DNA from 3 places in the Micromonospora sp. NPDC047670 genome. Region 3 is predicted to be linked to each of the others. Evidence: riboswitches for the same ligand, from Rfam matches in the RefSeq annotation. Region 3 holds a riboswitch; each other region holds the start of a gene.
The links. Region 3 has a riboswitch for cobalamin ahead of ACGF7U_RS02190 (ABC transporter substrate-binding protein). Riboswitches for the same ligand answer to the same signal wherever they lie in the genome.
Positions count from the first base shown of each region.

Region 1: it holds a riboswitch for cobalamin, as region 3 does, so the genes downstream of both, bluB (5,6-dimethylbenzimidazole synthase) here and ACGF7U_RS02190 (ABC transporter substrate-binding protein) in region 3, are expected to answer to the same signal.
Region 2: it holds a riboswitch for cobalamin, as region 3 does, so the genes downstream of both, cobN (cobaltochelatase subunit CobN) here and ACGF7U_RS02190 (ABC transporter substrate-binding protein) in region 3, are expected to answer to the same signal.

Region 1 is NZ_JBIDDA010000001.1:90,692-95,752, forward strand. It holds gene ACGF7U_RS00425 (dihydrolipoyl dehydrogenase family protein) at 1-973, shown strand, start outside; gene ACGF7U_RS00430 (DMT family transporter) at 1,014-1,931, opposite strand; cobalamin riboswitch at 2,045-2,245, shown strand; gene bluB (5,6-dimethylbenzimidazole synthase) at 2,281-2,910, shown strand; gene ACGF7U_RS00440 (Rieske 2Fe-2S domain-containing protein) at 3,188-4,027, shown strand; partial or broken gene ACGF7U_RS00445 (LysM peptidoglycan-binding domain-containing protein) at 4,402-5,061, opposite strand, start outside.
Region 2 is NZ_JBIDDA010000008.1:150,028-155,088, forward strand. It holds gene ACGF7U_RS20705 (sensor histidine kinase) at 1-253, shown strand, start outside; gene ACGF7U_RS20710 (response regulator) at 246-902, shown strand; cobalamin riboswitch at 1,242-1,371, shown strand; gene cobN (cobaltochelatase subunit CobN) at 1,724-5,061, shown strand, end outside.
Region 3 is NZ_JBIDDA010000001.1:462,436-467,496, forward strand. It holds gene ACGF7U_RS02175 (ABC transporter permease) at 1-276, shown strand, start outside; gene ACGF7U_RS02180 (ABC transporter ATP-binding protein) at 273-1,292, shown strand; gene ACGF7U_RS02185 (ABC transporter ATP-binding protein) at 1,289-2,002, shown strand; cobalamin riboswitch at 2,263-2,445, shown strand; gene ACGF7U_RS02190 (ABC transporter substrate-binding protein) at 2,474-3,487, shown strand; gene ACGF7U_RS02195 (FecCD family ABC transporter permease) at 3,493-4,563, shown strand; gene ACGF7U_RS02200 (ABC transporter ATP-binding protein) at 4,563-5,061, shown strand, end outside.

The DNA.
Region 1 (5,061 bases), 370 kb from region 3:
GATCGAGGTCGAGGAGCTGCCGGAGTCGCTGCTGGTGCTGGGCGGCGGCGCGATCGGTCTGGAGCTGGCCCAGGTCTTCGCCCGGTTCGGGGTCCGGGTCACCGTCGTCGAGGCGGCGGACCGGGTGCTCGCCGTCGAGGAGCCCGAGGCGTCCGAGGTGGCCGCCGCCGCGCTGCGCGCCGACGGCGTCCAGATCCACACCGGGGTGCGGGCGGAGCGGGTCGGCCACGACGGGCGCGGCTTCACCCTGCGCGGGGCCGGCGGGGCGCGGTTCACCGCCGAGCGGCTGCTGGTGGTGACCGGCCGCCGGGCCCACCTGGACGAGCTGGGCCTGGACACCGTCGGGGTGGACGCCGGGCAGCGTTACCTGGTTGTCGACGACCGGCTGCACGTCACGGAGGGGATCTGGGCGGTCGGCGACGTCACCGGCGAGGGGGCGTTCACCCACGTCGCGATGTACCAGGCGGGAATCGTCGTCGCCGACGTGCTCGACCACGTCGCGCGCGCCGACGGCGGGCCGGACGCCAGCGGGACCGCCCGCGTGACGGGCGGCGCGGTCGGCGCGTCGGGCGCCGCCGGGGCGGACGGTTCCGCCGGCGCGGTGCCGCGCGCCGACTACCGCGCGCTGCCCCGGGTCACCTTCACCGACCCCGAGGTCGGCGCGGTCGGCCTCACCGAACGGCAGGCCCGCGAGCGGGGGATCAACGTGCAGGTCGGCCTCTCCGAGCTGCCGTCGTCGGCGCGGGGCTGGATCCACAAGAGCGGCAACGAGGGCTTCGTCAAGCTGGTCGCCGACGCCGACCGGGGCGTACTGGTCGGCGCGACGTCGGTCGGCCCGGCCGGCGGCGAGGTGCTCTCCGGGCTGGCGGTGGCGGTGCACGCGGCCGTGCCGCTCGGCCGGCTCCGGCAGATGATCTACGCGTACCCGACGTTCCACCGGGCGATCGAGGACGCCCTGCGCAACCTCCGCTAGGCGGCCGGGCGCGGATCCCGCCGCCGTCGGCCCAAGGGGATCAGCGTGTCTCTGCCGGTCGGGGGCGGACCAGGGTCGCGCCCAGCGCGGCGCCGACCACGCAGGCCACCCCGACCGCCTGCGGCCAGGCCAGCACCTCGCCCAGCAGGACCAGCCCGACCAGCGCGCCGATCGCCGGCTCCAGGCTGAGCAGGATCGCGAAGACCCGGGCCGGCATCCGGCGCAGCGCGGCCAACTCCGCCGAGTACGGCAGCACCGACGACAGCAGCGCCACCGCGACGCCCAGCGCGAGGGTCCACGGGTCGAGCAGCGCCGTGCCGCTGCCGGCGACCCCGAACGGCAGTACGGCCAGTGCGGCGACGGCCATCCCCAGCGCGAGACCCCGGCTGCCCGGCACGCGGGCGCTGACCGCCTTGCCGAGCAGCACGTACCCGGCCCAGCCGACCGCGATGGCGACGCAGAGCAGCAGCCCCACCCGGTCCAGCCCGGTCCCGCCGAGCCCGCTGATCAGCAGCACCCCGCCGCCGGCCAGGACCGCCCACGCCACGTCGGCGGGGCGGCGGCTGCCGGCGAGCGACACCAGCAACGGCCCCGCGAAGCCGATGGTGACCGCGACGCCGAGCGGCACCCGGTGCAGGGCCGCGTAGAAGGCGAGGTTCATCAGCGCCAGGGTGAGCCCGAACGCCCCGACCAGGCCGGCGGTGCGCCAGCCCAGCCGCAGCCCGGGCCGGGCGACGAGCAGCAGGATCAGCGCGGCGAAGCCGAGCCGCAGCGTGGTCGTACCGCCGGCGCTGGTGCTGCCGAAGAGCTGCTTGGCGACGGCCGCCCCGACCTGGGTGGAGAGCATGCCCAGCAGCATCAGCAGGGGCGGCGGCACGGCCCGGGGCCGGCCGAGGGCGACGGTCAGCCGGGCCGCCGGGTGGCCGGCCGGCAGCGGGCGGGAGGCGAGTGCGTACACCCGGACCACGGTGCTCGCGGACGGCGCGCCGCGCGACCGGATTTCCACGCCCGCCCCGGCGACGCCGGGCACCCGCCCGTCGGCGGTGCGCCGCCGATCCCGCTACCATGCCGGGCGGCACGATCATGTGAGGTGCCCCGCGCGAGCGGGGAGAATCGGGAAGCCGGTGCGAATCCGGCACGGGCCCGCCGCGGTGACCGGGGAGCCACCGTCCACGCGCGAGAGCGCAGCCACTGGCCCGGACGGGCCGGGAAGGCGGACGGCCAGGCGTCGATCCGGGAGTCCGAAGACCGGCCTCGCGTCAGGTGCCCACGCCCGGAGCGTGGGCCGAGCGCAGCGGGAGCCTGCCTTGGATCTGTACGACGTCATCCACCGCCGCCGGGACGTACGCGCCCAGTTCACCGGGGCGCCGGTGCCCGAGGAGACGCTGCACCGCGTGCTGGCGGCGGCGCACGCGGCGCCGAGCGTCGGCTACTCCCAGCCCTGGGACTTCATCGTCGTGCGGGACCCGGAGCTGCGGCGCCGGTTCCACGAGCACGTCCACACCGAGCGGGAGACCTTCGCCGCCACGCTGGAGGGGGAGGCGGCCGAGCGGTTCGCCCGCATCAAGATCGACGGGGTGCTGGAGTCCACCCTGTCGGTGGTGGTCACCTACGACCCGGCCCGGGGCGGCCCCGCCGTGCTCGGCCGGCACGCCATCGCCGACACGGGGCTCTACTCGGCCTGCCTCGCCATCCAGAACCTCTGGCTGGCCGCGACCGCCGAAGGGCTCGGCGTCGGTTGGGTGTCGTTCTACCGCGAGCCGTGGCTGGCGGACCTGCTCGGCATCCCCGACGGCGTACGGCCGGTGGCGTGGCTCTGCGTCGGCCCGGTCACCCACTTCGAGCGCGTGCCCGACCTGGCCCGGCACGGCTGGCGGCAGAAGCGCCCGCTGGCCGAGGCGATCCACCACGACCGCTGGACGCCCCCGGGCCCCTGACCCAACCACCGGCGGACCCGGCTGGCGGACCCGGCCGGCGCGGACGCAGGCGGCCGGCGGCGCAACTTCCCGGAAAGAGTCGCCTCCCGGCGTGCCGAGGCCACTCTTTCCGGGAAGTTGCGCCTCTCGGCTCTGCCGGGCGCCGACCTCACCGCCTCGGGGGCGGCGCGTCCGGTTGTGGGCCGGCAGGGGCCTCGTCACGTACCGCTGCGGATCCGTCACCGGCGACCGGTTTGCGGCCGCTCCTGCCGGGAAGTCGGTACGGGTGCGAGCACTGATGACGAAGATCGAGCAGGCCTCCGGGCTGGACCGGATCGGCGACCGGTTGCAGCGCGCCGTCCAGGCCACCCTCCGTCCGCAGCGGGTCCGTGACCTGCTGCACGGCGTCTGGCTGGGGCACCCGTTGCACCCCGCGATGGTGCAGGTGCCGGTCGGCGCGTGGATCAGCACCGCGGTGCTGGACCTGATGCCGGGGCAGCGCAGGGCCGCCACCACGCTCTGCGCGGTGGGCACCGTCAGCGCGCTGCCGGCGGCGGTCGCCGGGCTCAACGACTGGGCGGCGCTCGCCCGCGACCAGCGCCGGATCGGCCTGGTGCACGCCGCCTCCAACAGCGTGGGCCTGGCGTTCTACGCCGGCTCGGTCGCCGCCCGGATGTCCGGCCGGCACAACCTCGGCCGTACGCTGGGTTTCCTCGGGCTCAGCGCCGCGAGCATGGGGGCTTACCTCGGCGGACACCTGGCGTACAAGCAGGGCGCGCAGGTCAACCAGAGCATCTCCGAACTGCACCGGATGAGCGACGGCTGGCACTCGATCGCCGACATGGCCACTCTGCCGCAGCGGAAGCTGATCACCCGGGAGGTCGACGACGTCTCGGTGATCCTCTACCGACACGGCGACGACGTGACCGTGATGCTGGAGCGGTGCCCGCACCAGAGCGGCCCGCTCGGCGAGGGCGAGGTGCGGGAGGTCGACGGGCACGAGTGCGTGGTCTGCCCCTGGCACGGCAGCACGTTCCGGCTCAACGGCGGCGAGGTCGTGCACGGGCCGTCCGGCAACGACCAGCAGGTCCTGCCCACCCGCATCGTCAACGGCATGCTGGAGACCCGCCTCCCCTGACCGCCCCCGCCGCACCCTCCCGCCTGCCGTCGTTGTCGTCCTGATCGGCGTGCCCCGCAGCAACGTCCTGGCCGGAGCGCGAGTCCCGGCGTGGGTCAGGGGCGGCGGTGGCGGCCGACGGGGCCTTCCCGGGTGGCGTCGGCGTGCGCCCGCGCCTGGGCACCGACCACCGGTCCGGCGTGCCGGTTCCCGCTCGCGCCGCCGTGCCCGCTCGCGCCGTGCTGGCCGCTTGCGCCGCCGTGCCCGCTTGCGCCGCCGTGCCCGCTCGCGCCGTGCTGGCCGCTTGCGCCGCCGTGCCCGCTTGCGCCGCCGTGGCCGCTTGCCCCGCGGTGGCTGCTCGCGCCGCCGCCGGCACCTGAGCGGCGTGCCGTGCTGGTGCCGGCCGGTACGGGGGCGGGGCGGCGGCGCAGGCCCAGGACCGCGCCGATCTGCGCGCCGACGATGCTCGCCACCGCCAGGACGGCGGAGACCGCGAGCGGCCGGTTCACCCGGTCGGGCTCGCCGGGCCGGGCCGCCCCGACGGTCACCGTCGGACCGTCGTCGCCGGGCGCGTCCGCCGGCGGCGCGGGGGCCTCCGCCGGCGGGGGTGACGTCGGCCGCTCCGGCGCGGCCTGTTCCGGCGCGGCCTGTTCCGGCGCGGGCCGGGGGGCCGGGGCGGTTGGTGCGGGGCGGGCGACGAGGTGGCCGGTGGCGTGCCGGCGGGCACCCCGGTCCTCGGCCTCCTGCGGGAGCCTCAGCAACTGGCCCGGGTGGATCCGGTCCGGGTCGGCGAGCCGGTTCAGCGCGGCCAGCTCGCGGTAGTCGCCGAAGTCGTCCAGGTAGCGCTGGGCGACGGTGCCCAGGTGGTCGCCCCGGGCGACCCGGTAGACCGCCGGGTCTTCGTCCGGGTCCGCCGGAACAGGCTGGACCGCCGGGGCGGCGCGGGTCACCGGGCCGGCCCGGCCCGCGACCGGCTGGACGGTCGGGGCGGCGGAGTCCGGCCAGGCGGCCCGGGGCGTGACCGCCGCCGCGGTCGCCGTGGTCGGCGCCGGCGG
Region 2 (5,061 bases), on a different contig from region 3:
CACCAACGTGCTGCGCCACGCCGGCCCGGCGCGCTGCCGGCTCACCGTCGCGACCGAGCCCGGGGCGCTGAGCGTCGCCGTCGTCGACGACGGACGGGCGGGGCGCGGGTTGGGACCCGGCCACGGCCTGCGGGGGATGCGCGAACGGGCGGCGATGCACGGCGGCACCCTGGAGGCCGGCCGCGCGCCTGGCGGCGGGTTCGCCGTCCGCGCCCGGCTGCCGTTCACCCCGGCGGTGCCGGACGATGGGTGAGCCGGTGCGCGTGCTCCTGGCCGACGACGAGGCGCTGCTGCGCGGCACCCTCCGCCTGCTGGTCGACGCCACCCCCGGCATGACGGTGGTGGCCGAGGCGGGCACCGGGCGCGAGGCCGTCGAGCTCGCGAGGACACACTCGCCCGACGTGGTCCTGATGGACGTCAGGATGCCCGAAATGGACGGCATCACCGCCACCGGGCAGGTCACCGCTGGCCGGGACGCGCCCCGGGTGCTCGTCCTCACCACGTTCGACCTCGACGAGTACGTGTACCGGGCGCTGCGGGCCGGGGCGAGCGGCTTCCTGCTCAAGGACACCCCGCCCGTACGGCTGCTCGACGCGATCAGGGTGGTCGCCGCGGGCGAGGCGTTGCTGGCCCCGAGCGTCACCCGCCGGCTCATCGCCGAGTTCGTCCGCACGCCGGCGGCGCGCCGGGCGCCGGGGAGGCTCGACGGGGTGACCCCGCGGGAACGGGACGTGTTGACGTTGATCACCCGAGGGCTCTCCAACGCCGAGATCGAGCAGCACCTGCACCTCAGCCGGGGCACCGTCAAGACGCACATCGGCCGCCTGATGACGAAGCTGGCCGCCCGTGACCGGGCGCAACTGGTGATCGCGGGCTACGAATCGGGGCTCGCCGACCGGTGAGAAGTGGCATCGGCAGCCGTGAACGCCGCGACCCGTGCCGGCGGCGGGTGCCGGATCCCCGTACGCCGGAGCACCCCTGGTGGGAAGGCGGAACGACCCCGGTACGCCCGGCGCGGGCGGGGGCGGAAGGGCGCGGCGCGGGCGGGCCGTTCCCCGTTGCGCGTCGTCGGTTCCCGGCCCGACGGGAATTGCCGACCGATCGACCGACGACACTGCCTGAACGGGCGCGGTCGAACGGTTGATCGCCGTCCGTCGATCGAGTGGGGGCCTCCCGCCCGGGTGGGGTGACGTTGACCGGCTGCCCGGGGGTGTGGCAGCATTCGCGGCCTGACGGCAGTGAAGGAAGCCGGTGCGATTCCGGCGCGGTCCCGCCACTGTCACCGGGGAGCGATCCCCCCTCGTGAGTCACGGCCGTGCGTGCGCGGTTGGAAGACCGGGGGTGAGCGTCGATCCGGGAGCCAGGATACTTCGGCCGTCGGGAGTGACCCCAGGGCGTGGACACCCGAGGAGGACCCGATGACGCACCCCGTCTCCGCCGTCGACGACCATCGTCGCATCGTGCCCCGGCGCGACAGCGCGCCGCCGAGCAGCCGCAGCTCCGCAGCCCCGTCCGGCCGTCGCGCCACGCGCCCGGCCCGGCGTGGTGTGCCCACCCCCGGCCGCCGCGCCGCCCGTCCCTGACGCCCGTACCGCGCCGCCCGATCCCGCCGGCCCGCCGGTGAGCCGCGTCCCGGCCCGCCGGAACCGCTGAACCGCGCCCACCCCTCGCCTCGCCCCGGTCGTCCCCGCGCCGGCCCGGGCGTCACTCTCCGGAGCTGTCCGTGCGCATCCTGCTGTTGTCCACCGCCGACACCGACCTGCTCGCCGCCCGCGCCAGCGGCGCCGACTACCGGCTCGCCAACCCCGCCCGGGTCGCCGCCGACGACGTGCCGGCGCTGCTCGACGGCGCCGACCTCGCGGTCGTACGCCTGCTCGGCGGCCGGCAGGCGTGGCCGGACGGGCTCGCCACGGTCCTCGCCTCCGGCGTGCCGACGGTCGTGCTCAGCGGCGAGTCCCTGCCGGACGCGCAGCTGATGGCGGCCTCCACCGTCCCCGCCGGCGTGGCCACCCAGGCGCTGGCCTACCTGGTCGAGGGCGGGCCGGAGAACCTCGCCCAGCTCGCCCGCTTCCTCTCCGACACGGTGCTGCTCACCGGCGAGGGGTTCGCCCCGCCCGCGCCCACCCCGACGTACGGCGTCCACGGCGACCGCCCGGCGCATCCCGAGCGGCCGACGGTCGGGATCGTCTTCTACCGGGCGCACGCCCTCGCCGGGAACACCGGGTTCGTCGACGCCCTCGCCGACGCGGTCGACGCGGCCGGCGGCAACCCGCTGCCCATCTTCTGCGGCTCGCTGCGCGGCCTCACCGCCGGCGCGGGGCCGCTCGGGCTCTTCGCCCGCTGCGACGCCCTGCTGGTCACGGTGCTCGCCGCCGGCGGCACGGTCGCCGCGGACGCCTCGGGCGGGGGCGACGAGGACGCCTGGGACGTGGGCGCCCTCGCCGCCCTCGACGTGCCGGTGATCCAGGCGCTCTGCCTCACCAGCACCCGTGAGCAGTGGGCCGCCAGCGACGCCGGGCTGTCCCCGCTGGACGCCGCGATGCAGGTGGCCATCCCCGAGTTCGACGGCCGGATCGTCACCGTTCCGTTCTCGTTCAAGCGGATCGACGCCGACGGGCTCTCCAGCTACGTCGCCGACCCGGAACGGGCCGCCCGGGTCGCCGGCATCGCCGTGCGGCACGCCCGGCTGCGGCACGTGCCCAACGCCGACAAGCGCCTCGCCGTCGTGCTCAGCTCCTACCCGACCAAGCACTCCCGGGTCGGCAACGCCGTCGGACTGGACACCCCGGCCTCGGCGGTCCGGCTGCTCGCCGCGCTGGCCGAGGCCGGCTACCACCTCGGCGACGCCCCGGTGCCCGACGACGGCGACGCGCTCATCCACGCGCTCATCGCCGCCGGCGGACACGACGTCGAGTGGCTCACCCCCGAACAGCTCGCCGCCGCCGAGGCGCGGGTGCCCGGGGAGGTCTACCGGCGCTGGTTCGACCAGGTGCCGGCGGAGCTGCGGGAGCGGATGCTCGCCCACTGGGGGGAGCCGCCCGGCGGGCTCTACACCGACGACGGGGACATCGTGCTCGCCGGGCTGCGCTTCGGCAACGTGGTGCTGCTGATCCAGCCGCCGCGCGGCTTCGGGGAGAACCCGATCGCCATCTACCACGACCCGGACCTGCCGCCGAGCCACCACTACCTGGCCGCGTACCGCTGGCTGGCCGCGCCGGCCGCCGACGGCGGCTTCGGCGCGGACGCGGTGGTGCACCTGGGCAAGCACGGCACCCTGGAGTGGCTGCCCGGCAAGGGCCTCGGGCTGGCCGCCGACTGCGCCCCCGACGCCGTCCTCGGCGACCTGCCGCTGGTCTACCCGTTCATCGTCAACGACCCCGGCGAGGGCACCCAGGCCAAGCGCCGGGCGCACGCCGTCGTCGTCGACCACCTGGTGCCGCCGATGGCCCGCGCCGAGACGTACGGCGACCTGGCGAAGCTGGAGCAGCTCCTCGACGAGTACGCCACCGTGCAGGCGCTCGACCCGGCCAAGGTGCCCACCGTGCAGGCCCAGATCTGGCAGCTCGTCCGCGCCGCCGAGCTGCACCACGACCTGCACACCGAGGACATGCCCGCCGCCGACGACTTCGACGACTTCGTGCTGCACCTCGACGGCTACCTCTGCGAGGTCAAGGACGTGCAGATCCGCGACGGCCTGCACATCCTGGCCGCCGCGCCCACCGGCGAGCCCCGGGTCAACCTCGTCCTCGCCGTGCTGCGGGCCCCGCAGGTCTGGGGCGGCGCCCGCGCCCTGCCCGGCCTGCGCCAGGCCCTCGCCGCCGCGTACGGGCTGGACGAGCAGGCGCTGCTCGCCGAGCCGGGACAGCGACTGGCCCTGCCCGGGGCGCTGACCGAGGCCGTCGACGGGCCGGCCGGCACCGCCGCCGACGCCGTCGACCTGATCGAGGCCCTCGCGCGCCGGCTGGTCGTCGGCATGGAGACCCTCGGCTGGGACGCCGACAAGGTCGACGCGGTGGTCGAGGAGGTCACCGGCCGGGCCGTCCCGGACGCCGCCGCCGTGCTCCGCTTCGCCGCCACCGAGCTGGTGCCCCGGCTGGACCGCACGACCGACGAGATCGACCGGGTGGTGGGCGCCCTCGACGGGCGGTTCGTGCCGCCGGGCCCGTCCGGCTCGCCCACCCGGGGCCTGGTCAACGTGCTCCCCACCGGCCGGAACTTCTACTCCGTGGACCCGAAGGCCATCCCCAGCCGCAACGCCTGGGACGTCGGGGTCGCGCTCGCCGACTCGCTGCTCGCCCGGCACCTCGCCGACACCGGCGAGTACCCGCGCTCCGTCGGCCTCACCGTCTGGGGCACCAGCGCCATGCGCACCCAGGGCGACGACATCGCCGAGGTCCTGGCGCTGCTCGGCTGCCGCCCGACGTGGGACGACCGCTCCCGCCGGGTCACCGGGGTCGAGGTGGTGCCGACGGCCGAGCTGGGCCGTCCCCGCGTCGACGTGACGGTGCGCATCTCCGGCTTCTTCCGGGACGCCTTCCCGCACGTGGTCGCGCTCATCGACGACGCGGTGCGGCTGGTGGCCGCCCTGGACGAGCCCGCCGAGGAGAACTTCGTGCGCGCGCACGTCGCCGCCGACCTCGCCGAGCACGGCGACGAGCGACGGGCCACCGCCCGCGTCTTCGGCTCGAAGCCGGGCGCGTACGGGGCCGGGCTCCTGCCGCTGATCGACGCCCGCAACTGGCGCAGCGACGCCGACCTCGCCGAGGTGTACGCCGTGTGGGGCGGCTACGCCTACGGCCGGGGGCTGGACGGGCGGGAGGCGCGCGCCGACATGGAACGCTCCTTCGCCCGGATCGCGGTGGCGGTGAAGAACCAGGACACCCGCGAGCACGACATCGTCGACTCCGACGACTACTTCCAGTACCACGGCGGGATGGTGGCGATGGTCCGCCACCTCACCGGCGCGTCCCCGGCCGCGTACGTGGGGGACTCGGCGATGCCGCACGACGTGCGCACCCGCACCCTCGGCGAGGAGACCCGCCGGGTGTTCCGGGCCCGGGT
Region 3 (5,061 bases):
GTGCTGCCCCGGCTGGCCCTGGCGACCACGCTGATGGTGCCGCACGCCGTCTGGCACGAGACCGCCCTGTCCTTCCTCGGCCTCGGCCTGCCCCCGCACCTGGCCTCGACCGGCAACATGATCAGCGATGGGCAGCGGTCCCTGCTCACCGGCGCCTGGTGGGCCAGCCTCGTGCCCGGCCTGCTGCTCGTCGTCGTCACGCTGGCCCTGGCCACCCTCACCGGCCGGTGGCGCGACCGCCTCGACCCGCGCGTACGAGCGGAGCTGAACCTGTGACCACCACCCGCGAGCACCTCGCCGCCGCGACCGCCGGCCCCACGTCCGGCCCACGCCCGGCCCTGCTGGACGTCGACGGGCTGACCGTCCGCTTCCAACTCCGCGACGCCGTGGTGCAGGCCGTCACCGACCTGCGCCTGACCGTCCACCCGGGCGAACTCCTGGCCGTGGTGGGGGAGTCCGGCTGCGGCAAGTCGGTGCTCGCCCACGCCCTGCTCGGCCTGCTCCCCGGCAATGCCACCGTCACGGGCCACGCCCGGCTGCGCCCGCCCGGCGGGGAGCAGGTCGACCTGATCGGCTGCACCGAGCGCCACCTCGCCCGCGCCGTACGCGGCCGCGCCGTCGGGCTGGTGCCGCAGAGCCCCGCCACCGCGCTGACCCCCGTACGCACCGGCCGGCGGCTGCTGGAAGAGACCCTGCGCGCCCACGGGCACGCCCGGCGCGACGCGCCCGTGGTCGCCGACCGGCTCGCCGCCGACGTCGGCCTCGACCCCGCCGACCTCGACCGCTACCCCCACGAGCTGTCCGGCGGCATGGCGCAGCGCCTGGCCACCGCCCTCGCCCTCGCCCCCGACCCGCCGCTGCTGCTCGCCGACGAACCCACCACCGGCCTCGACCGGCCCCTGGTCGACCACACCCTCGACCTGCTGCGCCGCCGCTGCGACGCCGGCGCCGCCGTCCTGCTCATCACCCACGACCTGGCCGCCGCCCGCCGGGTCGCCGACACCGTCGCCGTGATGTACGCCAGCCGGATCGTCGAGCGGCGACCCACCGGGGCGCTGTTCGAGACGCCCGCGCACCCCTACACCGCGGGCCTGCTCGACGCCCTGCCCGAGCGGGCGTTCCGCCCCGTGCCCGGCCACCCGCCCATGCTCACCGACCTGCCCGCCGGCTGCGCCTTCGCCCCGCGCTGCGACCGGGCCACCGACGCCTGCGGCACACCGCCCGCCCCGAGGCCGGACGACGCGGGCCACGTCGCCTGCCACCACCCGCTGCCCGTCGGAGTGTCGGCATGACCGCGGCCACGGCCGGCGGCCGGAGCGCCGCACCGGCCACGACCGGCACGGGGCTCGCCGCCCATCAGGTCACCGTCGCGTACGGCCGGCAGCGCGTCCTCGACCGCGTCGACCTGCACGTCGCCCCCGGCGAGACGGTCGGGCTGCACGGGCCCTCGGGCAGCGGTAAGTCGACCCTGGCCCGGGTCCTCGCCCTGCTGCACGCCCCCGACGCCGGGCACGTCACCCTCGACGGCCACCGGGTCGCCGGCGTCCGCCACCGGCTGCCGGCCGCCGTCCGCACCCGGGTCGCGATCCTGTTCCAGAGCCCCCGCGCCGCCACCGACCCGCGCCTCAGCCTCGCCGACGTCGTCGCGGAACCGCTGCGTGCCACCGGCGTACCGGCGGAGCGGGCCCGGGCCCGGGCGGTGGAGCTGGCGGACCTCGTCGGCCTCACCCCGGACCTGCTCGCCCGCCGCCCGCACGCGGTCAGCGACGGGCAGTTGCAACGGGCCTGCCTGGCCCGGGCGCTCGTGCACCGGCCGGCCTACCTGCTCTGCGACGAGGCCACCGCCATGCTCGATGCCTCCACCCAGGCCCACCTGGCCGCCGTCATCACCGACTACCAGCGAGAGCACGGCGCCGGCGTCCTGCTCATCACGCACGACCCGGCCCTGATGGCCCGCTGGGCGACCCGGGTGGTCGACCTCCCGCCCCCGCCGGGAGCCTGAACGCCGCCCGCCGCCCGGCCAGCCAGCCAGTCCGTCGCACGTCGCAGGCCGGATGCGGCGTGCCGGATGCCGCCCGCCGCCCCGGCCGTTCCGCCGCCCGTCCGCCCGGCCAGTTCGGCGCCCGGACGCGCCGCTGCCCGCCACCGAACATCGCGCCGGGCGGCACCTACCAGGCGCCGCGTGGCCGCGACCGTCCACAGTGGTAATACGGCCCCGCACCTATGGCATCTGTCACCCGTGACGGCCGCGCCGGGCGCGGGCTAGGGTGACGCTGCCGTGGTGTTTCGGGAAGCCGGTGGAAGACCGGTGCGGCCCTCGCCACTGTGATCGGGAAGTCCGCGGCCCTCGTCGTCAGAGGTCACTGGGCGTTGCACGCCTGGGAAGGCCGGCCACGGACGCACCTCCCGTCAGCCAGGAGACCGGCCACGGCACTGCGATGACCCGTCCACGAGGTGCTGGAAGGCGGTCCCGATGCGCGTGCGCGCTCTGCGGTCCACCCTGTCCCGGCGCGTTGCCGCGCCCCTGTCCGTCCTGCTCGTCCTGACCGGCGGCTGCGCAGCGGACGACCCCGCCACGAACTCCCCGGCCTCGGCCGCGTCGGTCACCCTGACCAACTGCGGTACGCCGGTCGGCGTCGTCGGACCACCCCGGCGGGCGGTGACCCTGAACCAGGCCGCCACCGAGATCATGCTGGCGCTCGGGCTGGCCGACCGCCTGGCCGGCACGGCGTACCTCGACGACGCGATCCTGCCCGAGCACACCGCCGCGTACGCCTCGGTGCCGGTGCTGTCCGAGGAGTATCCGGGGAAGGAGACCCTGCTGGAGGCGGCACCGGACTTCGTCTACGCGTCGTTCCACAGCGCCTTCGGCGACGAGGGTGTCGGTGACCGCGCGGCGCTGGCGGCGCTCGGCATCGGCACCTACCTCTCACCCGCCGGGTGCCCGGGGCAGCACCGGCCGGCGAGACTGACGGTCGAGGACGTGTTCGCCGAGATCCGCGACATCGCCGCCGTCTTCGGGGTCCCCGAGCGGGCCGAGAAGCTCGTCGCCGACCATCGGGCCCGGATCGCCGCCGCTGCCGCGAGCCTCGGCGGCGCATGGGACGTCTCCCTCCTCTGGTGGGACGCCCGCACCGACGCGCCGAGCGTGGGCGCCTGCTGCGGCGGTCCCAACATGATCATGTCGGCGGTCGGGGTCGGCAACGCGTTCGACGACCTCGCCGGCGCCTGGGCCGACACCAGCTGGGAGAGCGTCATCGCCCGCAACCCCGACGCGATCGTGCTGGTCGACGCGGCCTGGGACCCGGCCGCCGCGAAGAGGGCGTTCCTGGCCCGGCACGCCACTCTCCGGGAGCTGCCCGCGGTGGCGGGGCAACGGTTCGTCGTCATCCCGTTCTCGTCCACCACCGCCGGGGTGCGGGCGGTGCTGGGCATCGAGGCGCTCGTCGCGGGAGTGGCGCGGCTGCCCGCCCGCGCGGGCCGCTGACCGCCGTGGCCCGCCGCACCGCCGCGGCAGCCGTCGGCGCCGTCGCCTCCCGGCGTGCCCGCCCGGCCGGGACGGTCGCGCTGCTGGTCGCGCTGTTGGCGGGTCTGGTCGTGTCGATCGGCACGGCCGTCACCGTCGGGCCGGCCGACATTCCTGTGTCGACGGTCTGGGCGGTCGTGGCCGACCGCCTGGGCCTGGCCGACGTCGACGTGCCGCTGCTGCGCGAACACGTCGTCTGGCGGCTGCGCCTGCCCCGGGTGCTCGGCGCCGCCGTGGTGGGGGCCGGGCTGGCGGCCGCCGGGGCGGTGATGCAGACCGTCACCCGTAACCCGTTGGCCGACCCGTACCTGCTCGGGGTTTCCTCCGGGGCGTCGCTCGGGGCGGTCGCGGTGCTGGTGCTCGGCGTCGGTGGTGGGGTCGCCACGCTCACCGGTGGTGCCTTCGCCGGGGCGCTGGCCGCGTTCGCCGTCGTGGCGGGGGTGGCCGGCCGGCGGGCCGCGCTGGCACCCGCCAGGGTGGTGCTGGCCGGGGTCGCCGTCGCGCAGCTGTGCGGGGCGGCGACGTCGTTCGTCATCATCTGGGTCGCGGACCCGCACGCCACCCAGAGCATCACCTTCTGGCTCTCCGGATCGCTGGCCCGCGTCGACTGGACCGCCCTGGCCTGGGCCGGGCCGGTCCTGGTCGCAGTGCTCACCCTCGTGGCGGCACACGCCCGCGCGCTCAACGCCTTCGCCTTCGGCGAGGACGCGGCGTCGACCCTCGGCGTGTCCGTCACCCGGGTCCGCTGGCTGCTGCTGGTCGGCGCCGCGCTGCTCACCGCGGTGCTGGTCGCCGTCAGTGGCGCGGTGGGTTTCGTCGGGCTGATCCTGCCGCACGCCGCCCGGTTCCTCACCGGCCCGGACCACCGGCGCCTGCTGCCCGCCGTCGTCCTCGCCGGCGCGATTTTCCTGATCTGGGTGGACACCGCCGCGCGGACCCTGTTCGCGCCCCGGGAACTGCCGGTCGGCGTGCTGACCGCGCTGCTCGGGGTGCCCGCCTTCGTGGTGCTGCTGCACCGCCGGAAGGGGCGCGACTGATGCTCACCGTCACCGGAGTGTCCTGGGCCGTCGCGGCCCGGCCGATCCTCGACGGCGTCACCTGCGCGGTGCCGACGGGCAGCCTCGTCGGGCTGCTCGGCCCCAACGGCTGCGGCAAGAGCACGCTGCTGCGGATCGTCGCCCGGCTCGCCGCGCCGGACAGCGGCCGCGTCACCGTCGGCGGCGACGACGTCGCCACCCTGCCCCGCTCCGCGCTGGCCCGTCGCGCCGCGCTGCTCGCCCAGCACGCCGACACCGACGTGGACCTCACCGTCGGGGAGGTGGTGCTGCTCGGCCGCACCCCGCACCGCCGCTCGCGGTGGTCGGACAGCGCCGCCGACCGCGCCGCCGCCGCCGACGCGCTGGCCCGGGTGGACCTCGACGGGTACGCCGACCGCCGCTGGCAGACCCTCTCCGGCGGCGAACGGCAGCGGGTCCAACTGGCTCGCGCGCTCGCCCAGCAACCGCGCCTGCTGCTGCTCGACGAGCCCACCAACC